DNA from 4 places in the Muricoccus vinaceus genome. Region 3 is predicted to be linked to each of the others. Evidence: predicted binding sites of a transcription regulator. Region 3 holds the regulator's gene; each other region holds the start of a gene.

Region 1 (7,637 bases), on a different contig from region 3:
CTGCTGCCACCCTGGCTGGGGCGAAGGCCTCTACCTGCGCGACGTGTTCCCAAAGGCGAAGCTGCTCTACTACTTCGAGTTCTTCTACTCGGCACACGGGGCCGATGTGGGCTTCGCGTCCGATCAGCCGGTCGGCCTCGATGAGGCAGCGCGTGTCCGCACGCTGAACGCCAACCACCTCCTCTGCCTTGAGGCGGCCGATTGGGGCCAGACGCCCACGGAGTGGCAGCGGTCCCGCTTTCCAAGCTGGGCGCAGGAGCGGATCACCGTTGCCCATGAAGGGGTCGACACGGACTTGGCGAAGCGCGATCCGAACGCCCGCTTCACTCTTCCGGATGGGCGAAGTCTCGGCCGGGAAGAGGAGGTCGTGACCTTTGTTGCCCGTGGCCTGGAACCCTACCGCGGCTTTCCCTCCTTCATGCGCACCTTGCCGGAGGTGCTTCGGCTCCGCCCGAGGGCTCAGGTGGTCATCGTCGGTGGCGACGAGACACAGTACGGGCAACGCCCGGCCAGCGCACCGAGTTGGCGGGAGGAACTGCTCGCGGAAGTCGGACCCCAGCTGGACCTGGGGCGCGTTCACTTCGTGGGACGGATCCCACACCCGCAGCTTCGCGCCCTTTTCAGCATCAGCGCCGCGCACGTCTACCTGACCTATCCCTTCGTGCTGTCGTGGTCGCTTATCGAAGCAATGGCCAGCAGCTGCCCGGTCATCGGCTCGGCCACCGCTCCAGTCCAGGAAGTGATCCGGGATGGCGAAAACGGGCTGCTGGTTCCCTTTGGCGACAAGGACTTCCTCAAGGAGAAGATCATCACACTTCTGGAAGACCCTCGTTGGGCCGAAGACTTGGCTGCGGCAGCGCGACAAACGACGATCGATCGCTTCGATCTGCAACGCGTCTGCCTGCCGCGGAATGTCGCTCTCCTAGACGCTGTCGCGAGCGGAAAGGTTCAGGACCTCCAAGATCCGGATCACTCACCAACCACCGAGAGTGGAATTGAGCCAGAGACGATGTGCGCACCAGACGCCACCGTTGACGTGAACCGATGCAGGTCGCATGCGAAAACGGAACAGGGCTGGTCTTGACGAGCAAAAGAGAACGGTTGGAAACGCTTTCGGACTCTGAATGGTTCTTGTGGCCGCTGTCCCATACCCGTCTCACGAACTTCTGACTCACTCGTGCGAGGTGCACTGACGTGAGGCGTGCTCCGGTGTGCTTCGAACTGGTGGAGCGCAGGGGACACCCGCCTGCCGCTCGGCGGGCAGGCGCAACGTCTCCTCAGCGCCGGCCGAGACCAGTGGGCCGGCGAGGAGCCCCGTCTCCTCGCGACCGCTCGCGCTCCCGACGAGAGGCACGCTTCCAGACACTGCCAAAGCCGCTCAGTCGCATTGAAAAACCCTGGCGTCTCTGGTCTCCGCCTCTGTGCCCCCGGTGCTGCACTTCTGCGCAGCGGAGACACCGGACTGCATCCACAGCCTTCCACCGCACGAAAGCATCTTCATAACACGCCGCCCAGATCAGCCCGGTCGAAAGGCCGGCGAATACTGGCCTTTTCATGCAGCGTGGCATGTGCTGGCGATACTGCGAGGAGAACGGAGAAGGCTTGGCTGGGGCGCCAGGATTCGAACCTGGGAATGGCGGTACCAAAAACCGCTGCCTTACCACTTGGCGACGCCCCAACAGGCCAACGGGCCGGAACATGTCCTCCGAAGCGGCCGCCGTAAACCCCCGTTTCGCATCTCCCGCTTCAGGATCGTGCGTGACCACCCCAGCGCCACCAGCCGGGCGGCAGCGCACCCGCCGCCCGCGCTGCGGCGGCGCCGTCCGCGAACACCGCGAAGCACGTCGCCCCCGATCCGCTCATGCGGGCAAGCAACGCGCCCGGCAACGCGCCAAGGATTGAGAGAACCTCGCCAACCGGGGGGCAGAGGGCGATGGCAGGCGCCTCCAGGTCGTTCCGCAACGTCCGTAAGGCCGCGGCCATGGCGGCGGCATCCGTCCACCCGGCCGGCAGCGTCGCAGGGGCGGAGAATGGCCCGACTCGCCCGGCGAAAACTCTGGGAGTCGCCAGGGCCAGTCGCGGATTGGCCAGCAACAGCCCAAAGGGTGGCAAGCGGGGTGCAGGCGACAATATGTCTCCCACGCCTCCCATCCGGGCAGGACGCGAGGCCACACAAACCGGGACGTCCGCTCCCAGGCTGGTCGCAAGCGCCTCCAGTCGCACCGCGCCCATCCCCAGGTCCCAGAATTGATCCAGCGCACGCAGGGCGGCCGCCGCGTCGGCCGAGCCGCCGCCGATGCCGGAGGCCACGGGCAGGCGCTTATCCAGGCGCAATGCCGCGCCAGGCAGAGGGCGTCCCGCGGCGTCAGCCAGCAGCCGTGCCGCCCGCAGCACCAGATTGTCCGGCTCGGTCGCCAGTGCCCCACCTTCCGGTCCCAGCACCTCAAGCGAAAGGCTCTGGCCGGGCAGCACTGACAGCCCATCCGCGGCGCCCGCGAACACCGCCAGGCTGTCCAGCAGGTGGTACCCATCCGCCCGGCGCCCAATGACGTGCAGGTAAAGGTTCACCTTGGCCGTCGCGTCTTCCGCCGCCATCATGCTGTGCGCCGCTTCCGGTACATTTCCCATTCTCAACGAAGGGCCGTGGCGGAGGGCAGGCCGTCGCGGAGCTTCGCCTCGACCCGCTCCGCCTCGCTCGCCTCCAGTTCCATGCCCAGCGCCCTCCGCCACTGGAACCGAGCCTCCGCCCGCCGCCCCGCCGCCCAATAGGCGTCGCCCAGGTGGTCGTTGATCACGGCACTCCGCGATTCCAGCTCGGCCGCGCGCTCCAGCCAGCGAATGGCACCCGCCAGGTCACCGGTGCGAAACAGCGCCCAACCCAGACTGTCTGCGATGTTGCCGTCCTGCGGCCGTGCGGCGGCGGCGCGCTCCAGCATGCCCCGCGCCTCATCCAGCCTTTCTCCCCGTTCCACCCAGGCATAAGCTAGGTGATTCAGCACCGAGGGCTGCTCGGGGGAAAGTGTGAGGGCCTGCCGCAAGTCGGCTTCTGCCCCCGCCCAATCGCCGGCCAGCTCGCGTACGATCCCGCGGGCGTAGAAGAGCGGCCAGTCCGCCGGGCCGGGCTGCCCCAGTCGCCCGATGGCCAAGCCATAGGCGGCGGCCGCTTGGTCAGGCTGCCCCTTCGCGCGGAAGATATCGCCAAGAGCCACCGCTGGCTGTGGTGCGCGTGAGTAGGCTTCCGCCATGCGGCCCAACAGCGCCACGGCCTCCTCGCTTCGGTCCACCCGGCTCAGCAGCGCGGCGCGGCGCAGCCAGGCCAGAGGAGCCATGGGATCGTCTTCTCCTACGCTTTCCAGCACCGCCAGCGCAGAGGCCACGTGGCGCTCGTCGGCAAGGCTTTCGGCGGCCAGAATCAGCGCGGGCGCGAAGCCCGGGCGCAACCGCAGCGACAAGCGCGCCAGGATCAGTGACAGTTCCGGGGCTCCTTGCCGGCGCAGCGTCGCCCCAAGCGCCACCTGTGCCTCGGCCATTCCCTCCACCGGAGAGGCGACGGCGCGGCCGGACAATGCCGCCCGCCGCTGCGCCGGGCCAGCTGTCAACGCGATGTCGTCCGAACCAACGGCCATGGCGTCAAACAACCGCGCACCGTCCGCTTCGCGCCCCGCGCGGGCCAGAATGCCGGCGGCAATGGTGGTCAGCCGCAGGTTCGGCTCACCGGACTGTGCCACCGCGATTCGGATCAGTCGCTCCGCCTCCCGGCCGCGCCCCGCCAGGTCGGCAATCATGGCTCCATGCAGCGCGGCGACGGCGCGCAATGGTCCGGTCTCGATGAAGGGGTGCAGCGTTGCGAGCGCTGCGTCCGCGCTGCCCCGCCCGGCCTGGGTCCAGGCCAGCAGAAGCGGCTGCAGGATTTGTGCGCTGCCCTGGCGCGGAAGGCCACGAATCCGCGCTTCCGCCCGCTCCCAGCGGCCAGCCTGGGCGTCGGTCCCTGCCAACAGCATCGCGGCCAACTGGCTCTCGGGCAGCCTGCGTGCCAAGCGCACCGCGTCCAGCCGGCCGTCCATGACCGCTGCGCTGAAAGCGCGAGAAAGGATTTCAGGCTCGTCCGGCTCGGCCGCGAGCGCCGCCAGCAAAGCGTCCGCCGCCGCTGCCGCATCGCTCTCGTTGGAGGCAAGCCGCCCTGCCAGATAGGGACCGAACACACCCGCGGGCGCAGGCACAGGAGGTACCGCTGCGGCGCGCCGGGCGCGCGCGCCTCCCGGCGCCGGTGATGCCTCCGAAGCGCCCGTTCCTTCGGCGTGAGACGGCCCGCCGGAGGGACCACCCGCTGCGCATCCAGCCAGCAGGGCAGCGGCCAGCAGCATGATCTGCCCGTGTTTTCGGACATGGCTGCCCATGGCGAAGAACACCAGAGAAGAGACTTGGCCCTGAAACGGCATCATGCGGCGCAGCGTAGGATCACTGACCCGTGAGACGCCAGCCCGACCTTGCAACGCAATCAATGCCCACCGGAACTGTGACTTTCATGCGGCAGACAGGAGGTTTCCAGCAAATGGGTCACAAAACGGCGATGTTTCCTCCCGCCGGCTTTATATACCATTACGTAACATTACCGAACCCGAGGAGAGGATACGATGCGTGCCCTGATCGTGGCGCTTGCCCTGTTTGCCGGCCTCGCCGCCAGCCCCGCCGAAGCACAAAACCGCTTCTGGCTGGTTAACAACACCGGCGACACCATCCAAACTGCCAACGTCTCGGCCTCCCGCCTTTCGAACTGGGGTCCGGACATCCTCGGGAACGGCGTGCTGCCCTCCGGCAACAGGGTTTACGTCACCCCCAACTTCGGCGACTGCGTCCTCGACGTGCGCGTGACCTATGCCAGCGGGCGGGAGGAAACGCGGATGGGTCTGAACGCCTGCTCGATCAACACCATCGCGTTCGGCGGTGCGGGCACCGGCACCACGGCTGCCGCAGGTACGGGCGCCACGATCGCCGCGCCGCGAGGAGGTGATCCGTCCTTCAATTTCGTAAATCGATCGGGTCAGACAATCCGTGAACTCTACATTTCCCTCTCCTCGCAATCGAGCTGGGGATCGGACCGCCTGGGCACTGACGTCATGAGCCCAGGTGCATCCGTTTACATCCGGTTGCCCGGCGGTGGCTCGTGCGCGGCCGATATCCGGGTGGTCTATGCCAATGGCAGCGCGGCCGAGCGACGCGGCGTGGAGACCTGCAGCCGCACCGACGTGATCTGGCGCTGAGGACGACAACCGCGTTGCGGCGACAAGAGCGGCGCAGCGCTTCTTTTCACAGCAACGTTCTTGTATTGTTCTTGACGGGATGTGGGGTGAATGCCCAAATAAACTGTAACACAAGGCGAACTCCATAGGAGGCCACCATGCCGGACGGCAGCCTGGGCAGCCCTCTTCCACTCCACCGGGGCCGCGGTGCGGTTTCCAATCCACCGAACCGTTTCGAACGCGCACGCACGGACGCCTTTGATGACGGCTGGGGGACCCTTGCCGCCACGCTGGCCGATCTGCCGCCACTTGCCACCTCCCTGACCCGCGATGCGGCCCGCTCGGCGCTGAGCTGGAACGACAGCCCTGATATTGGCTTCGATCGCTCCGTGAACCCCTACAAGGGCTGCGAGCACGGCTGCATTTATTGCTATGCCCGCCCAACGCATGCCTGGATCGGGCTCTCCCCCGGACTCGATTTCGAGTCCCGCCTTATGTTCAAGCCCGAGGTGGCGAGCCTGCTGGAGAAGGAGATCAGCAAGCCCGGCTACGTGCCGCGCCCGATCGCGCTGGGCTCCAACACCGATCCCTACCAGCCGGTGGAACGCACCCTTGGCCTGACACGGCAGGTGCTGGAGGTGCTGGACCGCTTCAGCCATCCCGTCACGATCGTCACCAAGTCAGCCGGCGTGCTGCGCGACATGGACATCCTCACCCGGATGGCGGCCCGCAACCTCGTCCAGGTCTGCCTATCCGTCACCACGCTGGACAACCGCCTGGCGCGCATCATGGAACCCAGGGCGGCCACCCCCCTGCGCCGCCTGACGGCGATGCACGAGCTGTCCCGCGCGGGCATTCCCGTGGGCGTGCTGGCCGCGCCGATGATCCCTGGTGTGAACGATGCCGAGCTGGAGAAGGTGCTGGACGCCGCCCACGCCCACGGCGCGCGCGCGGCGGGCTACGTCCTGTTGCGCCTTCCGCTTGAAATCCGGCAGATGTTCGAGGATTGGCTGAACGCCCACATGCCGGACCGGGCCGCCCGTGTGCTCGCCCTCATCCGCGAGACACGCGCCGGAAAGACCTATGATCCGCGTTTCGGCCTGCGTCAGACCGGCACCGGCCCCTATGCCGACATGCTCGCGCGCCGCTTCGCGGTCGCGGTGAAGCGCCTGGGCATGGACCAGGCCCGGGAGAACGGCTCGCTCGACTGCTCCCGCTTCGCGGTGCCGGCTGCCGAGGAGCGCCAGCTGGTGCTGCTGTAATACCCGGGGAAGGCGCGGAGCCTTCCCCGGAAGACGTGCTTACTGGACGCGCACGTAGCGCAGCGGGAAATAGTTGTCGGCCATCAGCTGCAGCGAGATGTTCTGCCGCGCCGCCCAGACCACCACCTGCTGGTGCACCGGGATGTGCCCGACCTCGTCGGCATGGATCTTCATGGCCTCGTTGATCAGCTGCTGGCGCTTCGCCGGATCCTGCTCTACCCCGATCTGATCCGTCAGCGCGTCGAAACGCGCATTGCTCCAGCCGCCCGAGTTGAACACCCCGCGCGTGCCGCCACGCGTGCCCATGATGTTGTACAAGGTGTTGTGCGCGTCATAGGTGGTGGGCGTCCAGCCGAGCAGGTAAAGGCTGGTTTGGTAACGCGGCGCCAGGATCTCCGCGAAGTAGCGCGCGCGGGTCTGGGCGTTCAGCGTCACGCGCACGCCGATGCGCGCCAGCATCGAAACCACGGCCGTGCAGATCGCCTCGTCGTTCACGTAGCGGTCGTTCGGGCAGTCCATGGTCACGCCGAAGCCGTTGGGATAACCGGCCTCCGTCAGCAGGCGCTTGGCCGCGTCCACATTGGGCCGCACCACCCTGTCCTCGGCCTCGGTCCAGCCATTGACGCCCGGCCCGATCATCAGCCCGGTCGGGCGCGACTGGCCGCGCATGATGCGCGCCTTGATCGCCTCAAGGTCGACCGCCTGCTGCATGGCCCGGCGCACGCGCACGTCGCGGAAGGGGTTGCGCCCGCGCACGTCGGACTTCAGCAGTTCGTCGCGCGCCTGGTCCATGCCGATGAACACGGTGCGCAGTTCCGGGCCCTGGTGGATCCGGACGTTGGGCGCCCGGCTCAGCCGCTCCGTGTCCTGCGGCGGCACGGTGTAGACCATGTCCACTTCGCCCGAGAGCAAGGCAGCGATGCGGGTCGCGTCGTTGCCGATGACGTTGAACACCACCTCGTCGAGGTTGTGCTCCGGCTTGTCCCACCAGTTCGGGTTTGGGCGCAGCACCGTCCGGCGATCCGGTTCGCGGCTGACCAGCACGAAGGGACCGGTGCCGTTGGTGTTCCGGGTCGCGAAGTTCTCCTGGCCGGTGGTGAGGTCCACCGCAGAGGTGGCGTTGTTCGCCTCCGCC
Region 2 (7,637 bases), on a different contig from region 3:
CTTCCTGGCGGCGCTGACGGCACCCGGTCTCGGCCTCGCCACGTAGTTGCCTCAAGATATTCCTCCTCCGGATCGGGCGGCGGGGAGCTGGCGGCGCACGCGCTACTGAACCTCGTTACTGCCAAGATCGCTCTTCAGGAACTAGAGCACTTCACGCTTGCACAGACCCGCTTCGGCGACAGTTAGGCCGCTGCTAGGTGGCTAGTGACCAATAGTGGGCGGTAGCGTTATAAAGACCTGAGGTTCTGGAGGCGGGCGATGAGCGGGGATCCTGTCGGCTCCTTCGACAATTGGCTACGCGAGGGCCTTCAGAAGATGTTCGATGACCTGCATTCCAGGCCCTCCTCCGATCCGCCACCAGAGCCTGCGCCCGTCCCTGATAATCCCAAAGGAAAAGGCCCGCTCAATGGAGCAGGCGGTGTAGCAGTGTTGCCGGACGTGGCCAGAGAGGATGGAGACGCGAGCAATGAACGAATTTCCAAGCGACCCCACTAGTGTTTGGCTACGCGAGCAAATCGAAAATTTGAATGATATAGCGCTCGGCAGACGTCCTCATTACCTGCCACTGGAGCCCGTGCCGATTCCTGGTGTTCCGAGAGGAAAAGGTCCGCTCGATGGAGCGGAAGACGTTGCGGCGGTGCCGAGAGGAAGAGGTCCGCTGAGTGGAGCTGGGGGCGTAGCCGTAATGCCCGATACGGCTGAGGAAGATGGAGAATCGAGTTAGGCGGGCTGGAACTGTCTCGCCGATCCTAGATGTGCGTCCGTGTAAAGTGAAAAAGCTTTAAGCCGCCGGGATGGTCCCTGAATCGCGAGCGGGCGCAAACTGCGGTGGACCGTTGCTATTCCAGTACTGACTACGCCAGGGGACGCTGGGCCGCCGCTAAGAAGCGCACCCCTGTGTTCACCGGCTGCTGAGGTGAAACGCCGCACCCTCCCAAACCGAGAGGGCAGTAATCCAAGCGCCTCGTCATCCATGCCGTGCCCAAGGTAAGTGAGGCTGTACCTCAAGCGTGCTGGCGGCGCAGTTCAGTGGCGCCGCCGGGTGCAGCCTCGTCGGAGGCAGCCGCGGCCTCACCCATGATCGCGCGGATCTCGCGTAGCAGGGCAGCCCCCTTGACGGTGCGCTGAACGAGGATCGAGCGACGGTCCTTGGGATCGACTTGGCGGTGTGTGAAGTCGTGCACGCCCAGACGGTCCAACGCGCGGGTGATGGCAGGCTTGGACACGTTCAGCTCCTTGGCCAACCCACGCACCGTGTGCGGACCCTCGCCAAGGTAAACCGTCAAGAATACGCCGAACTGCCGAGCCGAAAGGTCAGGTCCATCGCGCCTGACGAGTGCCACAACAGTCGACATGAGAATCTCGACGAACGGTTCGGGGGTGCCTTGCACAGCCATGGGATCTGCCTTTTGCGGATATCCTGCGGTGTCGAGTGACTGCTACCGGAGGTGGAGTTCAGAACGGATCCCGCAACATAAGACAAAAGAAACGAATAACAATAGCTCACATTTCTCTGCAATATTCGTCTCATTATGCGCAAAATGGACGTGTATCTGATGCCGCTGAGGCGTGACGCTATGAGCCTACAAGGGGCTCGCGCGGCACTCCAGTGAGATCCCCACCATGTCAGCGGTACTCCACCTCATTGCTCTCCCTGGCGACGATGTACAGGGCATCACACGCGCCGAACGAGGGCAGGCTGCTTCCTGGGCTGCGCGGCAGTCCGTGGCTTGCGGTGGGTCATGGTGGGTAGAGACGCATTTGGGTGAGGAGGGCGATGTGTGGCTGGGGGTGGTCACCCCATCAAGCCTCGGTCGTATGCCTCAAGACCGCACACTGACTTGGCTTCAATCACGCCGGGCTGAGGGTATTGTGTTGTTCAGCATGCCCTCAGGTAAGACCGCCAGAGTCGTGAGAACGATAGCTGAGGCGCTAACGACGATTGCGCGGGCGGAAAAGTGGTGTGGTTCCAGCCCGACCATCATTCAGTCTAACCCCTAGGCTGCCGGTCCTTTTGGCGCCCGGAAAAGTACATGGAACCCCTTCCACATGCTGGCGTATTAAGCAGGCGCAACGACGTCCACTTCATCTTATGTTTGGCGACATGCCCGACCCACAACGGCGGGTGAGCTTTTACTGATTGTCTCTAATCGAGGGCTGAAGGCGCAAGATAGCCGAGTTCTGGCGTACCTTCATCATGCTCCGAGAGACCATTCTCCTCCTGTGCATGCCACAGGGCCGCATAGCGCCCACCAGCAGCAAGCAACAATTCATGACGACCCCGCTCGGCAATACGGCCATCTTCCATCACCGCGATCTCATCAGCGTTGCGCACGGTCGACAGCCTGTGCGCGATAACGAGGGTGGTCACGCCTCTGGCGGCGTCATCCAAACTGGACTGGATGGCTCGCTCAGTACGGGTGTCCAGCGAGGACGTGGCCTCATCCAGGAGTAGTAGTCGTGGGCGCTTCAGGACAGCACGCGCGATGGCCACCCGCTGTTTCTCCCCACCGGACAAACGAAGGCCACGCTCGCCGACTACGGTGTCCCATCCCTCGGGTAGTGCGTCCACCACAGTTTCCAGCCCGGCAACGCGCGCTGCCTCAAGCATCTCCGCCTCAGATGCCTCAGGCAGAGCGAAGATGAGGTTGGCGCGGAGTGTATCGTGGAGCAGGACAGTGTCTTGGGGCACCACCGCTACTGCCGAGCGAAGTGCGGTGAGGGAAAGATCAGAAATGGGCACTCCGTCGAGCCGTAGAGCACCGCCGTCTGGCCGGTACAGGCCGCATATCAACCGAGCCAAAGTAGACTTGCCCGACCCTGATCGTCCCACCACTGCCAGTGTCTGCCCTGCTGGGATTTCCAGGTTGATGCCGTGCAGCACTGGGCGCTGGGGATCGTAGCCAAACCTCAAATCTTGAATTGCGAGTGCCAACGGCCCCCTGCCAGGGAGGGTCTGCGTGCCGGGTGACAGCGTCGCTTCTCCAGGTTCAGCCATCAGTGCTCGCAGTCGCGCCGTTAAATCGAGGCCCTGGACCACCTCCCGTGCCATCTGACCCAGGCGCTCCACTGGTCCAACAACCTGAAGCACGTACGCGTTTACCAGCACGAAGCCACCTGCCGACATACGGCCTGCTGCGACTTCGCGGGCTGCCAGTAGGAGCGTGGTACCGAGGGCAAGGGTGAAGATTGCCGAGAGCAGAAGACCGTTGGTTGCTACGATCCGGTTGTAGAGATCCCAGGCGGCTCCGCCGCGTGCAAAAGCTCTCCCGATACTCTCCTCAACGAGGGCCTCTCGGGTGAACAGCTTGACGGTCTCCTGATTAGCCAAGCCATCGGAGGCCACACCTTGAGCCTCGGCGTCGGCCTTGGCGGCTGTTCGATAGGAAGCGCGCTGCCCGAGGATACCTCTGTGAAAAACAACGCCGTAGATTAGCACGAATGTCAGCAGCACGCTGAGCATGGATGCTGGGACGTCCGCGGTGAGGAGTACGGCACACACTGTGCCTATTTCAACAACGAAAGGTAGCGCGGTGAAGACAGCCGCATCCAACATGCGTCGCCAACCGCGCACTCCGTCAGTCACGGTGCGGGCAAGTTCCCCAGCACGGCGGTCAAGGTGCACAGCATGTGGCAAAGCGAGGGTGTGAGCATAGGCCTGCCGGTAGAGATCTCGCTCGAATGCCCGTGCCACGGCGCCGTAGGCAAGAGACACCCCCTGCCGCAACGCACGCGATAGCCCCGCCATAGCAGCGTAGGTAACTACTGCTAGAACAGCGATGGACAGACTGCCTGCAGTTAAATGGTCGACTGCGGTGGTCAACGCCAGCGGCGCTAAACCCTGAATTCCGGCGCCCAGTGCAACGAGACCGGAGACAAGAAGCAGACGTTGACGTCGCGCCCTGGATAGGGGTTGCCACAACCCTTTGCGGAACTCACCAAGTATTCTGTGTAGGCTGTGGAGCCTCTGGCGGTAAGTCGCCGACATGAAATGCATGGCAAGGAACATAGGCTGCCTCTGCGCATCTTCGAGGCCATGCGGCATTAACGATCTCGTAGTTCCACACCAGGGGTGATCGAGAATAACGCCTGAAAATTAAAGTTGGACTTACCTCGCGAAAGTTCATTATCTGTTCTGGTCATGCACAACGCCTCAACCTCGCCAGCCGCAGTGATCTCCACCTGTTCTGTGGCACCGGGTGCAGCTGGTTGCGTCCGGACTTGGGGCACTGAATTCCGAATAGGCGGGGCCGCAGCAGGTTAACGCTGCCTATCCGCTCTGCGGATCGTCCCCAACCTACCTTCGGAACTTGCACATGATCCTGGTTCATCTTGGGCTCGATCGCGCGCACCCAATCCTTCTCGCTGAGGCCGACCGCCTTGAACACTTAGCACGAGACCTTCGCGCCATCGCCGGGGGGATCGGCCCTACTCCAGAAGACCTCGATGTGGCGCCGGTCGTCGACTACTGGCAATGGAGTGCACGGAGCATGAAGACGGTCATCGGAATTTTGCAGGGGCACCCTCGTCTCGCGGATGGACCTGTTCATACAACTGAGGTGTGGGCCGTCGACCTTGAGCGCCGCTGGGCTCGGACGCTGTCCCGCTTCTACGTCCTCGGTGATCAGCACCGGGAAGATAATCATGCCGATTGATCGCAGGCAGCTTCACGACTTCAAGCAGGACAACGGCGATCCGCTCGCCGCCGAGGTCACCCCTGACTTGCCCGGAGATCAAGGTAACGACAAAGGCACTGAGCCGGACAAGAGGCAGGCTCAGTCCAAGGTTCTGGCAAGCCTGGCCAGGAAGCGCCGAGGTAATGGGCAGCGACGGGTGAGCAGGCTCCCAGTCCCATGGGACGACAACGTATCGCCGGACATGGATCCTTTCCGTCGCGCTGCTAGCCTCACCCCCTCCACAGTCGTCGGGCTGCTGCTCGTACGAGCCGCCTTAACGGCAACGCCAGGGTTCCTGGCTCGTGCAATGGAACCTGGCTCCGTGTCCGTCATCCAAACGCCAAACAAGGAGTTGAGCTATAGTATCGTTGAGGCCTGGAGCTTGATCGTCGACGCCGTCATGGCGCCAGAGACCTCCCTCCAGGGTGACGCACTCACCAAGGCATCTCAACGTCGTCTCGCGCGCGCCCGATTCCAGGCCGAGGGTGACTACTACAACACCTCGGAAGTCAAACAGGTTGTGGCGCTGGAGAGGGCAGTCCGAGCGACCGATCGATCGCAAGTCCCTCGGGACGGTATCAGTATGCATAAGGTTGTTCACGCCCTCTCTCACGAGCCTGACGCCCTCCTGCCGCAGGATGTCATCCTCGCGGAAGACCAACGGCTCGTCCTCGAGCTGCCGAATGCCAAGGTCATCGGATTGGTCGCAAGTGCCCTCTCCTCAGATGATGGTTGGCCGTCGGCGCGGCTGCCGCAGATGCCCCCACGTACTGCCGCGGCGGTCAGTACCCTGACGTCCACCCTGATCGACCTGGCAAGGCGACCAGGTCAGACGCCGGAGGCCTATCTAGAACGCCTTGGTGAGCTGTTGGCAAAACGTGATGCCATCGCTGCAAGACGAGAGGAGCCCACTGGCATCACCCTGGACGATCTACCAGGTCTTGGCGCCGCTGGGGTGTGGGGACGACAGACAGCTGCAGATCTCCGGGCTTTCGGGCAAGGTGAGCTTCCATGGTCGGAGCTCGATCGCGGCGTCGTTCTGGAAGGACCGCCCGGGACGGGTAAGAGTTCATTCGCTCGTGCATTGGCTAACTCAGCACGTGCCGAGTTTGTCTCTGCGTCACTGGCACAGTGGCAGGGCGACAAGGATGGGCATCTCGGCTCGCTTTGCGCAGCAATGCGGAAGTCTTTTGAGGAGGCGCGCCGCAAGGCTCCGTGCGTTTTGCTCATCGATGAAGTCGATTCATTCCCTACACGTGCTTCAGTCCAGCACGCATACCGCGACTATGTCGTGCAGGTCGTCAACGCTCTCCTCGAACAACTCGATGGTGCGATCGACCGAACCGGCGTTCTAGTTGTCGCGACTTGTAACGATGCCTCTCGGTTGGATCCGGCTCTGATCCGCTCCGGACGCCTCGAACAATTCATCAGGCTAGAGAAGCCGAACGAAGAAGGGTTGGTAGAAATCGCACGGGTTCACCTCGCCGGAGCTTTGCGAGACGCAGACCTCAGTCCTGTGACAAGGGCTGCCTATCGCCGTGGTGCTGTCGGTGCCGATATCGAACGCTGGTGCCGTGGCGCACGTAGGCTGGCACGCACAGCTGGACGCCCCATGTTGCTGGAGGACCTCATCGCGGAGGTTGGTGAGGCGCCTCCTACCCACGGCACTGATGCCGTTTGGCGTATGGCGATTCACGAGGCCGGGCATGTGCTGGCCTGCTCGGTAATGAATGCGTCGTCCATCCTGGAGGTGGTGGTTGACCCCCTGGTTGGGGGCAGGTCGGCCACCACACTTGATGCATTCGACCTGTACCGCGAAAACCCCAATCCTACACGAGGTCAAGTCCAAGCTCAGTTGAGGGCTGCACTCGCAGGCCGGGCAGCTGAAGAGGTCATCTTGGGTGAGCCTTCTGGCGGCGCGGGTGGGTCGCCTGCATCGGACTTGGCTAAGGCGACCCGCATCGCGGTCCTCCAAGTCTGTTCGTCCGGTCTGGACGAACATCCCGAGGGTCTCCTCTATCTCGGGGGTGCTGATGATTACCAGCGCTTGGAGAACCTGCTCTCCAAGCCGGAAGTCCGCCACCGCGTGGCGGTCGTCCTGCGTGATGCCTACGAGGGCGCCATTGCTTTGGTCAGACGACATCGGCCAGGGGTGGAGCACGTGGCTGCGGCGCTGGTTAATCGTGGGTCGTTGTCCGGAGGGGAGGTTCTGGATCTCCTCGGCAACATCGAGCAGAGGGAGGACGCCTAATGCTCGAACAAGCCGACTACGGGGGAACGGAACCACTAGACGAAGGGGAGCGGATTGGCCGGTACGTCACCATCCGGGATGCAGACGGCGTCCTTCATGCTGTTGCTCCCTCCTCCATCGCCGCCGTCTGTGAAACGCCCGATGGAACTCTTCTCCTGCTGCCTGGTGGCCGGATGGTTCAAGTCTGCCAATCCCTTCGCAAGGTGCTCCGGTGGCTGGAGGTGGGTGGATCCTTGGGTCGCGGTGATACCCAATCCTTGAGGTGAAGTAGCCATTGGAGGGAGTCATTCCTCCCCCCCCGCCGCCCCGCACTACCCATCATGCAATCGCAAGATTTGGGGGCTGCCTACTTTGAGGAGGTGAGATGATCCTCTGGGTACGGCAGCGTGCCTTGCCGGTGGTCTGGTTTGAGACTCTGGCTTGGCGCCTGGCGGATTAGAACGCCTCACACAGTGGCGGTCAGGTGGCGTAGGCTGACATCGGACCTTGGCTGATGAGAACGAGCGGAATCAGAGAGATAAAAATACACGAAAAAAATGACTCGACTCGTGAAGATAATTTTCTTCAGCCTACTCCGCGTGGTGGAAATCAGCGGAGGAAGTTGGAGATGGTGCTCACTGGTGGGGTGGTTCGGAGGTCTTCTGACCTTCTTGCCGCGGGGGTTCGCCCGAAGACGATTGCGGACGCTCTCAAGGCGGGCGTGATCGCAA
Region 3 (7,637 bases):
GTTCGTATTTCAGGGGGCGCGAGGCGAGGGCGAAGCGGGCGCCCTCCGCCATTTCCTCCAGGCTGCGGGCGCGCGGCTGCAGGTCGGGGATCAGCGCGGCGATCCGGGCCGCCTGCGCCTCGCCGACCTCGCCCAGCCGGGCCAGCACGCGGGGCAGCAGCGCCTCCGGCGCCGCGGCGCGGATGTACTGGCCGTTCAGGTGCATCAGCTTCGCATAATCCATGCGCGAGGCGGCGCGGCCGACATCCTTGAGGTCGAACAGCTCGATCGCCCGCTCACGCGGCACGAACTCCTCGTCGCCATGGCCCCAGCCCAGGCGCAGCAGGTAGTTGCACACGGCCTCCGGAAGCAGGCCCTGGTCGCGGAACTCCAGCGCCCCCACGGCGCCGTGCCGCTTGGAAAGCTTGGCGCCGTCCGCCCCGTGGATCAGCGGGATATGGGCGAATTCCGGACGCGCCCAGCCCATGGCGTCATAGACCATGCACTGGCGGAAGGTGTTGGTCAGGTGGTCGTCGCCGCGAATGACGTGGGTGATGGCCATGTCGTGGTCGTCCACCACCACGGCGTGGAGGTAGGTCGGCGTGCCGTCGGAGCGGAGGATGATCATGTCGTCCAGCTCGCTGTTCTGGACCCGCACCTCCCCCTGCACGAGGTCGTGGACCACCGTCTCGCCGTCCCGGGGCGCCTTGATGCGGATGACGGGGGCGATGCCGGCCGGGGCCTCCGCCGGGTCGCGGTCGCGCCAGCGGCCATCGTAGCGGGGTGGGCGGCCCTCGGCCTGGGCGCGCTCGCGCATCGCGACAAGCTCCTCCGCCGTGTCGAAGGCGAGATAGGCGGCGCCCTTCTCCAGCAGCGCGCGCGCGACCTCCGCGTGCCGCGCCTCCTGAGAGGTCTGCATCACCGGCGGCTCGTCCGGGGAAAGGCCCAGCCAGTCCAGGCTGTCCAGGATCTGCTGCACCGCCTCGGGCGTGCTGCGCGCGCGATCCGTGTCCTCGATCCGCAGGAGGTACCGGCCGCCGTGGTGGCGCGCGAAGAGAAAGTTGAAGAGGGCGGTGCGCGCCCCCCCGATGTGGAGGTAGCCGGTGGGGGAGGGGGCGAAGCGGGTTCGGACGGTCATGCGCCCCTCTATCACGCAAGGCCGCGCTGTTGACTCCTCACGCCCGCGTGATGTGTTTGCGCTAGCATGGGTCCCGCCCATGTCCGCTCACGCCGCGCCGCTTCCCCTTGCCGAGCCCCGTCCCCCGCTTTCCGAGCGCGCTCGGGGCTGGGTGGCCGCGGAATGGGGGCGCTGGCCGCTCTGGCTGCCGGTGGCCATGGGCGCGGGGGTCCTGATTTATTTCGGGCTGCCGGCCGAGCCCGGCCTCCTTTGGCTCGCGATGCCCTGGCCGCCGCTGCTGCTGGCGGCTCTGGCTGTGGGGCGGTGGCCGCTCACCGGCGCCGCCCTGGCGCTGGTCGGCGCCGCGGCGCTGGGGTTCGGTGCGCCCCTGTTCCACGCGGCCAACGCACCCGGCTCTTCGGCATTGCCGCGCACCGCCACCGTGGTCACAGGCACCGTGGCGGCGGTGGACCTGCTGCCCGAGGGCCGCCGCCTGCTGCTGGACGCGCCGCGGCTGGACGGGGAGGCGCCGCTGGCCCGCCAGCTCCGCATCCGCCTGCGGAACGCCGATCCCGCCCGGCCCCGGCCAGGGGACACCATCTCCGTGCGCGCCCTTGTTCGCCCGCCCATGGCCCCGGCCTATCCAGGCGCCTTCGATTTCCAGCGGGCGGCCTTCTTCTCGGGGCTTGCGGGATCGGGCTTCGCGCTGAACCCGGCGGCCATCCTGGCGGAGGGGAAGGCGCCGGTGTTTTCCAGCCTCCGGGCGGGGATCGAGGCGCGCGTCGCCGCCGCTCTGCCGGGCGGAACCGGCGCGGTGGCGGCGGCGCTGCTGACGGGATCCCAGTCGGCCATTCCGGCGGCCGAACTGGCGGCGCTGCGCGACGCCGGGCTGGCACACCTGCTTTCGCCCTCCGGCCTGCACGTGGCCATCGTGATCGGGACCGGCTTCCTGCTGCTGCGCGCCGGCATCGCCGCCGTGCCATGGCTGGCGCTGCGGATGGATTCCAAGGGTGCCGCGGCGGTGCTGGGCCTGGCGATGGGCGGCGGCTACACGCTGCTGACGGGCGCGGGCGTGCCCATGCTGCGATCCTTCGCCATGGCGGCGCTGGTGACGCTGGCCATCCTGACCGGCCGCCGTGCCCTTTCGCCGCGCGCCCTCGCCGTGGCGGCGGGGATGGTGCTGCTGTTCAGTCCGGAGGCTCTGCTCGGCCCTTCGTTCCAGATGTCCTTCGCCGCCGTGCTGGCGCTGGTCGCGGCCGCCGAGGCCCTGCGCGGACCCTCCCGCCGGCTGCGCGTGCGGGGCTGGCGGGGGCGGGCGGCGCTGGCCATTCTGGGCCTCATCCTCACCTCCGTGGTGGCGGGCGCCGCGACCACGCCCTTCGGCCTCCACCACTTCGGCCGCCTGCAGCTCTACGGCGTCGTGGCCAATGCGGTGGCGGTGCCCGTCACCTCCTTGGTCGTGATGCCGGCGGGCATGCTGGCGCTGTTCCTGATGCCGCTGGGCTGGGACGGGCCAGCCCTTGCCGTCATGGGCTGGGGGGTGGAGGCCACGCTTGCCGTGGGGCGGTTCGTGGCGGCCTGGCCCGGCGCCGCGATGGCCGCGCCGCCCATCCCGGGCTGGGGACTGATCCTCTTCGCCCTCGGGCTCTGCTGGCTCTGCCTCTGGCGCCTTGCCTGGCGCTGGGCGGGGGTGCCAGTCATGGTGCTGGGACTGTGCTCGGGCCTTCTGGTCACCCCGCCCGACATCCTGGTGGCGGCGGATGGGCGGATGCTGGCGCTTTCCACCCCGGCCGGCGTGCTGTCGGAGCGCGCCTCGGGTGCCAACCGCCTGATGCGGGAATCCTGGCTGCGGAGTTGGGGCGAGGACGGTGCCGCCACCCTGCCGCGCGAGGGGGAGCTGCCAGGGGCCAGTTGCACGCCGCTTTCCTGCCTGTTGCGCCTCCGCGAAGGAGGCCCGGCGGCCATCCTGCTGCGCCAGCCGCCGCGCGAGGTCCCGCGCCCGCGACGCGGGCCCGCCGCGCCACCGCCGCCCGTGATGGCGGAGACCGGCTGCGGGAAGGCCGCCGTGATGCTCTCGCTCGAACCGATCCGCGGCCGGTGCCGCGAGACGCCGCGCGTGGACCGCTTCAGCGTCTGGCGAGACGGTGCCCACGCGGTCTGGCTAAGGCCGGAAGGGGTGGTGATCCGGTCGGACCGCATGACGCGCGGGGAGCGGCCCTGGGTGCCTCCGGTCCCCACCCCGAAGGCGCAGCCGCAATCCGAGCCGGCAGCCGAAACGGAATGAAAAAGGCCGGGGGAATGGCTTCCCCCGGCCTCCCGGTCCTTTGTGGCCGCTCAGTGATAGCGGCGGACGAGGCCCACCAGACGGCCCTGCACCTTGACCCGGTCCGGCCCGAAGATCCGTGTTTCGTAGCGCGGGTTGGCGGCCTCGAGAGCGATGGAATTGCCGCGCCGGCGCAGGCGCTTCAGCGTCACCTCGTTCTCGTCCACCAGCGCCACGACGATGGAGCCGCTGTCGGCGGTGTCGCCGCGCCGGATGATGATGGTGTCGCCGTCCAGGATGCCGGCGCCCTCCATCGAGTCGCCCGCGACTTCCAGCGCGTAGTGCTCGCCGCCGCCGAGCATGGCGGCCGGCACTTCGACGCTCTCGCCACCGTCGCGCAGCGCCTCGATGGGAAGGCCCGCGGCGATGCGGCCATAGAGCGGCAGGTGGACCGCGGCGGCATCATTCGCCGTGCGCACCGCGCCGGGCAGGTTCTGGGCGAAGTTTCCGCGGATCACATTGGCGGGGAAAACCGTGGCCGGGGCGGGCGCGGCGGGAACCGCCGGCGCGGGGCTGCGCGCCGACAGGCTGTCCGGAACGCGGATGACCTCGAGGGCGCGGGCGCGGTGGGCACGGCGCTTGAGGAAACCGCGCTCCTCCAGTGCCGTGATCAGGCGATGAATTCCGGATTTGGATTTGAGGTTCAGCGCTTCCTTCATCTCCTCGAAGGACGGGGAGAAGCCGGTGTTCCGGAGGTGCCGGTCGATAAAGGTGAGAAGTTCGTGCTGCTTGCGGGTCAGCATGGTCCGGGCGTCTCCCTGGGGGCGAGGGGCAGTCTTCTGCACGAACAAACGGGCAACCGACCTGGAAGTTCTATGAAAGTTCTCCCGTGTCGGTCAATCTGTTCCTCAAACTCCCAGAAAGGAAAGTTCCACGAACTCCACCTCGGTGTTGGCTCCGGCGGCCGGCGCGCCCGGCGCGCGCACAACCAGGGCATCGGCCCGCGCCAGCGTCGCCAGCATGGAGCTGTCCTGCACGGGGAAGGGCGTGACCACCTGGCGGCCCTGCGTATCGCGCGAAAGCTCCGCGCGCAGGTAGTCCTGGCGGCGGTCGTTCGCCTCAAGCGGGCGGCCCAGCAGGGCGGAGCGGGTTTCCACGGGAGCTGCCGGAAGCCCGGACAGGCGGCGCAGCGCCGGCACCAGGAAGACCACGGCGCAGACGATCGCCGACACCGGATTGCCCGGCAGGCCCAGCAGAGGCGCGCCGCGCAGCCCGCCCCAGATCAGCGGCTTGCCCGGCCGCATCGCGATCTTCCAGAAGTCCAGCGAGAAGCCCAGCGGCTCCAACGCGGACTGGACGAGGTCGTGCTCCCCCACGCTGGCGCCGCCGGTGGTCACGATCAGGTCGCAACCGGCGGCGGCCTCGGCGCTGGCGCCGATCGCCGCACGGTCGTCGCCCGCGATGGGCAGCACCAGCGGCTCCGCGCCGGCGGCCCGCACGAGGGCCGACAAGGCATGGGCATTGGAGGACACGATGCCCCCGGGCGGCAGGGCCTCCCCGGGCAGGACGATCTCGTCGCCTGTGGCCAGGATCGCGACACGCGGGCGCCGGTGGACGTGCAGCCACGGGTGGTTGGCCGCCGCTGCCAGCCCGACGTCGCGTGCGCTGAGCCGGCGGCCCGGCTGCAGAAGCACGTCGCCGAGGCGGAAATCCAGCCCGGCGCGGCGGATCCATCGGCCGGCGCGGGGTGCTTCGGTGGGGGTGACGTGGCCGTCCTCCGCCCGGGCGTCCTCCTGCAGGAGGATGGCGTCGGCGCCGGGCGGCAGGGCGCCGCCCGTGAAAATCCGCACGGCCTCGCCCGGCCGAAGGGCCTCGGTGAAGGGGCGTCCGGCGGGGGAGGCGCCGGCCAGGCGGAGCCGCGCGCCGAGCGTCGCCTCGGCGGCCCGCAGCGCATAGCCGTCCATGGCCGAGACATCGACAGGGGGCTGCGTCAGCCGCGCCGCCACGGGCCGGGCCAGCACCCGCCCCCAGCCGTCGGGCAGGGCCACGGTTTCAGCGCCCGTCGGCCGCAGCCCGGCCAGGATGCGCTCCAGCGCCTCGGAAACCGCGATCATCAGGGCGCCTCGAACAGGCCCGACTTGCCGCCGGATTTCCGCACCAGCCGCACGGCCTCGATCCGCATGCCGCGGTCGGCGGCCTTGACCATGTCGTAGATGGTCAGCGCGGCCACCGTCACGGCGGTCATCGCCTCCATCTCCACGCCCGTGCGCCCGGCGGTGCGCACCGTGGCCGCGATCTCCACCGCGTCCGGCGCCGCCAGGTCCAGGTCGAGCGAGACGGAGGACAGGGGCAGGGGATGGCAGAGGGGAATGAGGTCCGCCGTGCGCTTGGCGGCCATGATCCCGGCCAGCCGCGCGACCCCCAGCACGTCGCCCTTTCCCGCGCGGCCGGCGGCGATCAGGGCCAGGGTTTCGGGCTGCATCACGATGCGCCCGCGCGCGGTGGCCTCCCGCACGGTCTCGGCCTTCGCCGAGACATCCACCATCGCCGCCCGGCCGGCGGTGTCGAAATGGGTGAGGGCACCGCCTTCGCGGTCGGCGCCGGCGGGTTGTGGGCCGCTCAAGCGGCTTGAACCAGCTCGCGGGCGGCGGCGCCGGGATCGGGCTGGCGCAGCAGGTGCTCGCCCACGAGGAGGCAGCGCGCCCCGGCGGCGGCCATGCGGCGAACGTCGGCGGGGGTGCGGATGCCGCTCTCGGCCACCGGGATGCGGTCCGCCGGCACGATGGGGGCCAGGCGTTCGGTCACGGAGATGTCGGTCTTGAGCGAACGCAGGTCGCGGTTGTTCACCCCGATCAGCCGCGTCTCCAGGCCCAGAGCGCGCTGCAGCTCGGTTTCGTCATGGACCTCCACCAGCACGCCCATGTCGAGCGTGCGCGCCACGTCCTCCAGCGCCTCGGCCTCGGCGTCGCTCAGCGCGGCCATGATGATCAGGATGGCATCCGCGCCCATGGCCCGGGCCTCGAAGACCTGCCAGGGGTCGATCATGAAGTCCTTGCGCAGCACGGGCAGCTTCGTCGCCTCGCGGGCCAGGCGCAGGTGCTCGGCATTGCCCTGGAACCAGGGCTCGTCGGTCAGCACCGAGAGGCAGGTGGCGCCGGCCTCCTCGTAGGCGCGGGCGATGGCGGCGGGGTCGAAGGGCTCGCGGATGAGGCCGCCCGAGGGGGAGGCACGCTTGATCTCGGCGATCAGGCCGATGCGCATCTCCGCCACGGCCTCGCAGAGCGCGCCGGTGAAGGGGCGCAGCGCGGGGGCAGAGCGGGCCCGCCGCTCCATCTCCCCCAGGGGGGTCTCCCGCCGCCGGGCCTCAACCTCGGCCCGCTTCTCGTCGAGGATCTTCCGGAGCGTGTCCGAGAAGGGCGCGTCCGTAACCGGAAAGGTCTGGTCCATGATGGGCGGTTCCTGGCGCCGATGCGCGCCGCGCGTCAAGCGGGTCCTGAGAGGGCCGCGCCGCAGGGCAGCCATCCCGGCTGCGGGGAGGTCAGGCGGCGGTGGCCACCCGAAGCCTCTCCAACGCCAGCATCGCCGCGCCGGAGGCGACGGATTCGGCCGCCATCGCGGCGCCGGCGCGAAGGTCGGATACCCGGCCGGCGACGATCAGGGCCGCGGCGGCGTTCAGCAGGACGCAGTCGCGATAGCCACCTTCCGCGCCCCGCAGCAGTGCAAGAAGCGCCTCGGCGTTCTCCCCGGGTTCGCCGCCGCGCAGGGATTCGGCGGGGTGCCGGGCGAGCCCCGCCTCCTCCGGCGTGACCTGGAACTCACGGATGGAACCGTTCTTCAATTCCACGACATCGGAGGGGCCGGCGACCGTCAGTTCGTCCAGGCCTTGCCCGTGGACGAGCCAGGCATGCTCCGTCCCGATCCGCGCCAGGGTTTCGGCCATGGGCCGCAGCCATTGCGGGGCGAAGGCGCCGGTCATCTGCCGCCGCACCCGCGCCGGGTTGGTCAGCGGCCCCAGCAGGTTGAAGATGGTGCGCGTGCCCAGCTCCATCCGGGGCCCGGCCGCGTGGCGCAGCGCCGCGTGGTGGCGGGGGGCCATGAGGAACAGGATGCCGGCGCTGCGGATCACCTCGGGCAAGCGCTCGAAGGGGACGTCGGTGTTCACGCCCAGCGCCGCCAGCACATCCGACGCCCCGGCGCGGGAGGACAGGGCGCGGTTGCCGTGCTTGGCCACCGGAACCCCGGCCCCCGCCACCACCAGGGCGGCCGCGGTCGAGATGT
Region 4 (7,637 bases), on a different contig from region 3:
TCACCCGGTGGCCGTCACCGCCCTCATCCGCCCCCGGCATGTCCGCCGGCAGCGCCGCCATCGGATAGCGCGCGGCGATCGCTGCCCCGCCCATGCGCACCAGCCGGAACACCGTGTCCAGCCGCCCGGATTCGCCCTCCTCCAGCAACGCCTCGCGCAGCGGCACCGCCGTGAAGCGAAGCGCCGAAGCCTCGCCGGAAGGCGCTTCCTCCACCAGCACCACGCCGGTGCCGGCCACCACCAGGTCCAGGAAGGCCTGCGGCATCTCCAGCGCGAAGTTGGACCGGTCCAGGTGCCCCTGCAGCACCTCCGCTGCCCCCTCCAGCGCGGCGCCGAGAGCCGGGTCCGCGCCATCCTCCACCGGCGCCAGGCCGAACCAGCGGGACCAGGGCGGCGTCAGTTCCGCCAGCAGCGAAGCCGCCAGATTCTCCGCCGCATCGGCCGCCGTACCGTCGAACAGCGCCGGACCGCCGGTGCCGGGGCTGCAGGCCAGCACATGGTCGTAGCAATCGCGCCAAACCGCCTCCCAGGGGCGGCGCCGCTCCAGCGCGCGCTCGGCGCGGGCAACGATCTCGTCGGGCGTCATGCCGCGGCCCCTCCCTCGGGGCGCGGCGGGGAAGGGTTGCTGTCGCCCATGCGCGCCTGCTCCTCTCTGTTGAAATCCCGCTCCGCCTGATCGGCCCGTCCCCAACAGCGCAAACCCGGCGCCGGAAGGGTCCGGGCCGGGTCTGAAAGTTCGGAAGCGATCGGGGCGGTGCGTCGCCAGGCGCAATTCACCCGTTGACAAGGAGGGTTCTACAGGCGAGCCACCCCGCTGTCAAGAAGATTTTCCTTTTCTTGGAAATTCTTCTCCAACTGCCGGAACAAGCCCCATGGCGTCATGGCCACGGGAGCCCCCGTGCCCAGCAAGGCCCGGCAAAGGGACACGCAGGAGAATGGCAGCCCCCATGGCCAGGCGCGCGAGGGCTCGCCGGGAACAAAGGGGCCAAGCACCCGGCACCCCGCCCTCCTCCAGAAGCCCGGCAGGTCGAACCCCGCCCCCACATCCAGGCGCGTCACCAGCAACCGCCCGGACAACGGATCCAGCACCGTCCACCCGGCCTCGTCGCGTAGCGCCGCGAAGCAGTGCCGGAACTCCGGCCGAAGCAGCCGCATCCATCCCTGGTCCGCCCGCCCGCCGAAGGCCAGCCACAGCAGTTGCGGCCGCGACTCCGCCACCCGCCGGTGCCCGGCGCCACCACGCACGGCAACGCCGCCCCGGTTCCCCGGTGCGGCGTCGAGCAGGTCGGCCGTATTCGCCAAACGCAGCCTTTCCAAAGGGTCAGCTCCCTGGAAAGGGCACCACGCCGCCGGCCTCGGCGCTCGTGGCCGCCCCTCCCACGATGCCCTTCAGCCGCAGCGGCCACTCCATGCGGTCCATCGCCTCGCGCCAAAGCCGGTGGTCGCCACGCTCCCGCGGAGAGGTCGGGTCGGGCGCCGTGCCGCGCTCCCCCCAGATCCGCATGATCCGGGCATGGGCAAGGTCGATCCGACGCTGCCGGTACAGCCGGTCGAGGCACTTCACCACGTCATCGGGCTCGCAGGGCCGGCTGACCAGGCCTCGGCCGGACACGATGCGCGCCCCGTCGCGCCGCGCGACAAGGGCCGACATGGTCCAGAACCAGGCCTCGTCGGCACTGCGGAAAGGCTGCACCTTGTCGAGGCTGGAGAGGGTAGCAACCGCTGCACGAAGAGTGCCGGATGCGGGACGGGTCATCGGGGGCTGATCCTGTCGGTTGTGAACACAACATGAACATCTACCCGCGAACTCGTGAACGTCAAGGCGATTCTACGACGTTATTCCTGTTGCCCCGTGATTCACCGCCTATATGATAGGAAACATGCAACACAGCGACATCTGGCGCGCGCTCGACGCCCTGGCAGCGGAGAACGGCCTCTCCGCCTCGGGCCTCGCCCGCAAATCGGGACTCGATCCCACGGCCTTCAACCCGTCGAAGCGCACGGGCCCTGACGGCCGCGCCCGCTGGCCTTCAACCGAAAGCGTTGCCAAGGTCCTCGCCGCCACCAGCACGGGCATGGACGAATTCGCCAGCCTGATCACCGGCAACCTCCGCACGGCATCCCGCCCCAACCGCCGCATCCCGCTCATCGGCCTCGCCCAGGCCGGCAGCAGCGGATACTTCGACGACGGCGGCTACCCCGTCGGCGGCGGTTGGGACGAGATCAGCCTTCCCGAGGTCGGGGACCCGAACGCCTATGCCCTCGAAATCAGCGGCGACTCGATGGAACCCGTCTTCCGTGACGGCGACGTCATCATCGTCTCCCCCAGCGCCCCCGTGCGGCGCGGAGACCGCGTGGTGGTCCGCACCAGCGGCGGCGAGGTCATGGCCAAGGAACTCCTGCGCCAGTCCGCCCGCCGGATCGAGCTTTCCAGCCTCAACCCCGCCCACCCGAACTACAGCTTCGAGCTGGAGGAACTGACCTGGATGCACCGCATCGTCTGGGCCAGCCAATAGGCAACCGCTCCCTCAGTCCCCGGCCCCGCCGGCCGCAAGCAACCGCAGCACCTTCTGCGGGTCCTGGTCACCCGAGAGCGCCATCGAGCGCCCATCCGGCAAGGTCACGGATGCCATCCCCGCCGCCTCATAGGCCCGCTGCATCCCGTGCCCCACACCGGCGAAAGCCGGCGCCACCCCGGCCGCGTCGCAGAGATCCCGGAACCGCCAGATCGCGCTGATGCGCGCGTCCGGCGCCCCCGCCGGGTCGCCCTCGGCCACCCAGATCCCCTCCAGCCGGCGGAACGCGAAGCCAGCCCGCCCGCCATCGGCGAACACCACCCCGTCCGCATGGGCCGGCACCCGCGCGCCCAGCGCCGCCAGCCTGGCCTGGGCCGATTCGTCGTAGTCCTCCGCCCGGATCCGCGCCGGCCGCAGCAGACGGAAGGCCGCGAAGAACAGCAGCAGCGCCGTCGCCCCCACCCCGAAGCGCAGCGGCGCCGGCATCCCGGACAGCAGCACCACCTCCCACCAGGCGGCCTCGGAAACCCGCCCGTGATACGCCACGGTCGCCAGTGTCAGCCCGCAGATCACCCCGGCCGAGAGCGAGAACACGCGGGACGCCGTCAGCGGCTCCCCCGTCAGCCGCGCATCGCGGTAGAAGGCGCCCCCCATGGCCGCCAGGAACAGCCCGACCGCGAGGTAGCCGGCGGCCACCCACCAGGGATCGCCCCGCACCAGCAGGATCGCCACCCCGTTCAGCAGCAGGAACAACCCCGCCCACCACGCCAGCCGCAACCGCCGGATCATCCCATAGGACACCACCAGCAGCAGCGACCCCACGATGGAGGCCGCGAACTGGCTCGCCAGCGCCGCCCATTCCCCGCCCCAGTGCGCGATGTCGGACCCCCTGGCCGGAAGGGCGCCCACGAAGATCAGCACCACCCCGCCCAGCCCCGTCAGCCCCGCGAGCACCGGCACCTCCAGCGCCCCCGTCACCCGCGTCTCCACCTGCATCCGCCCCATGGCGGGGCGCCGCTGCCCCAGCTCGAAGGCCGCGAACAGCCCGCCCGCCAGGAACAGCGGCACGATGTAGTAGAACAGCCGGAACAGCAGCACCGCTCCGATCACCTGGGCCGAAGGCAGGTACGGCTCCAGGCTCAGCAGGATGAAGCCGTCGAACACCCCAAGCCCGCCGGGCACGCTCGCCGCGAGCCCGGCGGTATAGGCCGCGATGTAGATGCCCAGGAACTTCGAGAAGGTCAGCCCCGGCGCCTCCGGCAGCAGCGAGTAGAAAATCGCCGCCGTCACCGCCACGTCCACGCTGGCCAGCGCCACCTGCGCCACCGCCATCCGAAACCCCGGCAGGTCGATCTGGTGCCCGAAGGCCTTGAAGTGCGGAAAGCGCCGCGACAGCACCACGTACACTGCGACGATCGCCCACATCGTGACCCCGACCGCCTGCGCCACCCAGGACGGCACCACCTCCCCGGCCGCCTCGCCCACCCAGGGCAGCACCGAAGGCTCCAGCACCAGCACCAGCCCGCCCAGCGCGAAGCCTCCCAGCCCGAAGGTGAGGGAGGTGAAGGCGATCACCTTCGCGATCTCGACCGAGGTCAGCCCCCAGGCCGCATAGAAGCGATAGCGCACGGCAGCACCGGACACCGCCGCGAAGCCCAGGTTATGGGCCAGCGTGTAGGCGCAGAAGGACGCGAGCGAGGTTCGCAGGTACGAGATGGGCTTGCCGGCATAAACCGATCCCAGCCGGTCGTAGATCGTCAGCACCGCATAGGCGATGATCGTCCACCCCCCGGCGATCCACAGCTGCCGCTGCGACGTGGCCTCCAGCGCCCGCCCCACATCCGCCACGGAAAGGCTCCGGAACTCCCGCTGCACGACGTAAAGCGCGCCGACCAGCAGGATCAGCCCGAAAACGGTGGGCCCGTGCTTGCGGATCAGCGCCCAGCTCATGCGGCACCCAGTTCGGGGCCGGGGGCGGCCGCCAACGCCCCCTCGATCAGCGCGACCGTCTCCGGAACGCCGTAGAGCGCGACGAAGCCGCCGAAGCGCGGCCCCTCCTCCTGACCCAGAAGCACCTGATAAATCGCCGCGAACCAGGCCCGCGACACGCCCGGGCGGGAGGGGTCCTTGCCCGGCTGCAGGAACGGCTCCCGGCGCCCCGCATCGTAAACCAGGTCCTGGATGGCCGCCGGCCGCGCCCCCGCCGGAAGCGCCTCGATCCGCCCCTGGTTCTCCCGGAGCAACGCGGCCAGATGCAGCAACGCCTCCCGCTCCGCCTTGGACGCGGCGCGGAACCGCTTGGTCGGCTTCACCACGTCCCGGTAATAGGCCGAGGCCCGCTCCACCAGCACCGCCAGCATCGGCGAGGCCTCCGGCGTCGCCTCCGGCGCGTGCCGCCGCAGGTAGCCCCACAGCATCTCCGGCGTCTCGGCATTGGCAGCCACCGCCAGGTTCAGCAGCAGCGTGAAGGTGATCGGGCTCCCGGCCCCGTTCGGCAACGCCCCGCCGTGGATGTGCCAGACCGGGTTCGCCGGATCCGCCGCCGCCCGCAGCTTCTCCACATTCGCCAGGTACTCGTCGGTCGCCCGCGGGATGACGTCGAAATGCAGCCGCTTCGCCCGCCCGGGCTGCTGGTACATGAACAGCGAAAGGCTCTCGGGCGGCGCATACCGCAGCCACTCGTCGATCGTCAGCCCGTTGCCCTTGCTCTTGCTGATCTTCTGCCCCTGGGCATCCAGGAACAGCTCGTAGGTGAAGCCAACCGGCGGCTCCCCCCCCAGCACCCGGCAGATGGCCGAGGACAGCTTCACGCTGTCGATCAGGTCCTTGCCCGACATCTCGTAATCCACGCCCAGCGCGAACCAGCGAAGCGCCCAGTCCGCCTTCCACTGCGCCTTCACATGGCCGCCGGTCACGGGCGTCTCGAAGCGCTCTCCGCTTGCGGGATCGCGCCAGACCACCGTCCCCGCCTCCGGCCGCACCTCCTCCATCGGAACCTGCATCACGATGCCGGTCTTCGGATGGATCGGCAGGAAGGGCGAATAGGTCGCCCGCCGGTCCGGCCCGAGCGTCGGCAGGATCACCCCCCGAACCGCCTCGTGCACCGCCAACATTCGCAAAAGGGCCTGATCGAACCGCCCCGAACCATAGTAGTCGGTCGATGACGCGAACTCGTAATCGAACCCGAACTCGTCCAGGAAGGCCCGCAGCCGCGCGTTGTTATGCGCGCCATAGCTCTCATGGGTGCCGTAGGGGTCCGGAATCCGCGTCAGCGGCTGCCCCAGATGCGCCCGCAGCATCTCCGGCTGCGGGGCGTTGTCCGGCACCTTCCGCAGCGCATCCATGTCGTCCGAAAAGGCCAGCAGCCGCGACGGCAGCCCCGTCAGCCGCTCAAAGGCCTGCCGCACCCAGGTGGTGCGAGCCACCTCCCCGAAGGTGCCGATATGCGGCAACCCCGAAGGCCCATACCCCGTCTCGAACAGCGCCATGCCCTTGGTGCCCACCGAGGCACGGCCGGCGACCTTCGCCGCCTCCTCGAAAGGCCAGGCGCGGACATCACGAAGGGAGGGATCGGCGGGGGGACGTTGCATGGCCGCCCCCAATTGCCCCCGCCACCCCGCCCGGTCAACGCGCCCCTTCAACAAGCCGGCATCCCTGATCCCCGCAACGCGCGCCTCGCGTCCCGCGCGCCCGCCTGTATAAGGCACCCTGCCACTCTGGCCGGGCGGGCCCATCTCGGTCCTCCCATACAACGCCTCGCAAGGAACGCAGGTCATGCGCGTTGGGGTTTTCGGCGCCACGGGCGCCGTCGGCAAGGAACTGGTGCAGGTCCTGGGGGACCGCGGCTACCCGGTGACCGAGCTGCGCCTCTTCGCCTCCACCCGCAGCGCCGGCACCCGAATTCCCACCCCCTTCGGCGACAAACGGATCGAGGTCTACGACCCCGCCACCCCGCCCCGCCTGGACCTCGCCCTCCTGGCCGTTTCCGGCGAATGGTCCAAGGCCCATGCCCGCGAACTGGTGGCCGCCGGCGCCGTGGTGGTCGACAACTCCTCCGCCTTCCGCCTGGAGAACGACGTCCCCTTGGTGGTGCCCGAGGTCAACGCGGCCGCGGCCGGCAACGCCCGCCTGATCGCCAACCCCAACTGCACCACCGCCATTCTGGCCGTCGCCCTCGCCCCGCTGCACGAGGCCTTCGGCCTCAAGCGGGTGATCGTTTCCACCTACCAGGCCGCCTCCGGGGCCGGCGCCGAAGGCATGCAGGAACTGGAAGATGGCTTGCGCGATGTTCTGCTGAACGGCGGCCAGGCGAAGAACAGCTTCTTCCGCCACCCGCTTCCCATGAACCTCATCCCGCACATCGATAGCTTCCAGCCCAACGGCTATACGCGGGAGGAAATGAAGGTCACCTGGGAAACCCGGAAGATCATGGGCCTGCCCGACCTCCTGATCTCCTGCACCGCCGTCCGCGTCCCCACCATGCGCGCCCATGCCGAGGCCGTGACGATCGAAACCGAGCGCCCCGTCACCGCCGAGGCCGCCCGCCGCATCCTCTCCACCGCCCCTGGCGTGAAGCTCGTGGACGACGTGGAGAATGCCCTCTACCCCATGCCGCTGACCGCCAGCGGCCGCTACGACGTCGAGGCCGGCCGCGTCCGCGCCAACCCGGTCTTCGGCGAAAACGGCCTCGACTTCTTCGTCTGCGGCGACCAGCTCCTGAAGGGCGCCGCCCTCAACGCCGTGCAGATCGCCGAGGCTCTTCCCGTCCGCCTGGCGGCCTGAACACCTCCGCCGGGCCGCGCCCCGGGCGCCAGGCGCCGAAAGGGCCGGGGTTCATCCCCGGCCCTTCCCTTTTCAGGCGATCTGCTGGCTCTCCGCCCCGCTGTCCGGCCGGGCCGGCCCCAGGTTCGGCACCGGCCCCATTGGCACGTTCTTGAACACCGAGAACTGCCCCTTCCCGTCCAGGGAGGGCCCCTGCGTCCAGCGCCCCTCCGGAGCCTCGGACCCCTGGAGCCCCGTGTCGAAGAAGTCGTAGTTGTGCCGCTGGTCTTCCTTCTCCTGGGGGAAGGAATTGGGGATCGGCAGCGCCCCCTGGGCCCCGCCCAGTTCCTCGATCACCGC

The links. Region 3 encodes LexA, which represses DNA repair genes until DNA is damaged. Its sites were predicted from a motif close to TGTTCTANNTANGTTC; they were not measured.
Region 1: the regulator LexA is predicted to act here: its motif matches at 5,317-5,332, upstream of ACFFIC_RS27140 (PA0069 family radical SAM protein).
Region 2: the regulator LexA is predicted to act here: its motif matches at 4,121-4,136, upstream of ACFFIC_RS14740 (DUF6634 family protein).
Region 4: the regulator LexA is predicted to act here: its motif matches at 1,780-1,795, upstream of ACFFIC_RS06760 (S24 family peptidase).

The regions. Positions count from the first base shown of each region.
Region 1 is NZ_JBHLVZ010000098.1:22,763-30,399, forward strand. Features, by position in the region: gene ACFFIC_RS27115 (glycosyltransferase family 4 protein) at 1-1,084, shown strand, start outside; tRNA gene ACFFIC_RS27120 (tRNA-Gln) at 1,604-1,678, opposite strand; gene ACFFIC_RS27125 (4-(cytidine 5'-diphospho)-2-C-methyl-D-erythritol kinase) at 1,747-2,598, opposite strand; gene ACFFIC_RS27130 (tetratricopeptide repeat protein) at 2,631-4,220, opposite strand; gene ACFFIC_RS27135 (Tat pathway signal protein) at 4,635-5,261, shown strand; gene ACFFIC_RS27140 (PA0069 family radical SAM protein) at 5,399-6,502, shown strand; gene ACFFIC_RS27145 (ABC transporter substrate-binding protein) at 6,542-7,637, opposite strand, start outside.
Region 2 is NZ_JBHLVZ010000039.1:6,148-13,784, forward strand. Features, by position in the region: gene ACFFIC_RS14725 (enoyl-CoA hydratase/isomerase family protein) at 1-17, shown strand, start outside; gene ACFFIC_RS14730 (MarR family transcriptional regulator) at 1,005-1,397, opposite strand; gene ACFFIC_RS14735 (ATP-binding cassette domain-containing protein) at 2,147-4,009, opposite strand; gene ACFFIC_RS14740 (DUF6634 family protein) at 4,317-4,655, shown strand; gene ACFFIC_RS14745 (AAA family ATPase) at 4,645-6,927, shown strand.
Region 3 is NZ_JBHLVZ010000084.1:256,567-264,203, reverse strand. Features, by position in the region: gene gltX (glutamate--tRNA ligase) at 1-1,117, opposite strand, end outside; gene ACFFIC_RS24345 (ComEC/Rec2 family competence protein) at 1,197-3,380, shown strand; gene lexA (transcriptional repressor LexA) at 3,431-4,162, opposite strand; gene ACFFIC_RS24335 (molybdopterin molybdotransferase MoeA) at 4,268-5,473, opposite strand; gene moaC (cyclic pyranopterin monophosphate synthase MoaC) at 5,473-5,982, opposite strand; gene trpC (indole-3-glycerol phosphate synthase TrpC) at 5,979-6,806, opposite strand; gene trpD (anthranilate phosphoribosyltransferase) at 6,898-7,637, opposite strand, start outside.
Region 4 is NZ_JBHLVZ010000005.1:52,664-60,300, forward strand. Features, by position in the region: gene ACFFIC_RS06745 (portal protein) at 1-586, opposite strand, end outside; gene ACFFIC_RS06750 (hypothetical protein) at 796-1,302, opposite strand; gene ACFFIC_RS06755 (hypothetical protein) at 1,322-1,756, opposite strand; gene ACFFIC_RS06760 (S24 family peptidase) at 1,881-2,516, shown strand; gene ACFFIC_RS06765 (phosphatidylglycerol lysyltransferase domain-containing protein) at 2,529-4,466, opposite strand; gene ACFFIC_RS06770 (lysine--tRNA ligase) at 4,463-6,106, opposite strand; gene ACFFIC_RS06775 (aspartate-semialdehyde dehydrogenase) at 6,291-7,298, shown strand; gene ACFFIC_RS06780 (manganese catalase family protein) at 7,371-7,637, opposite strand, start outside.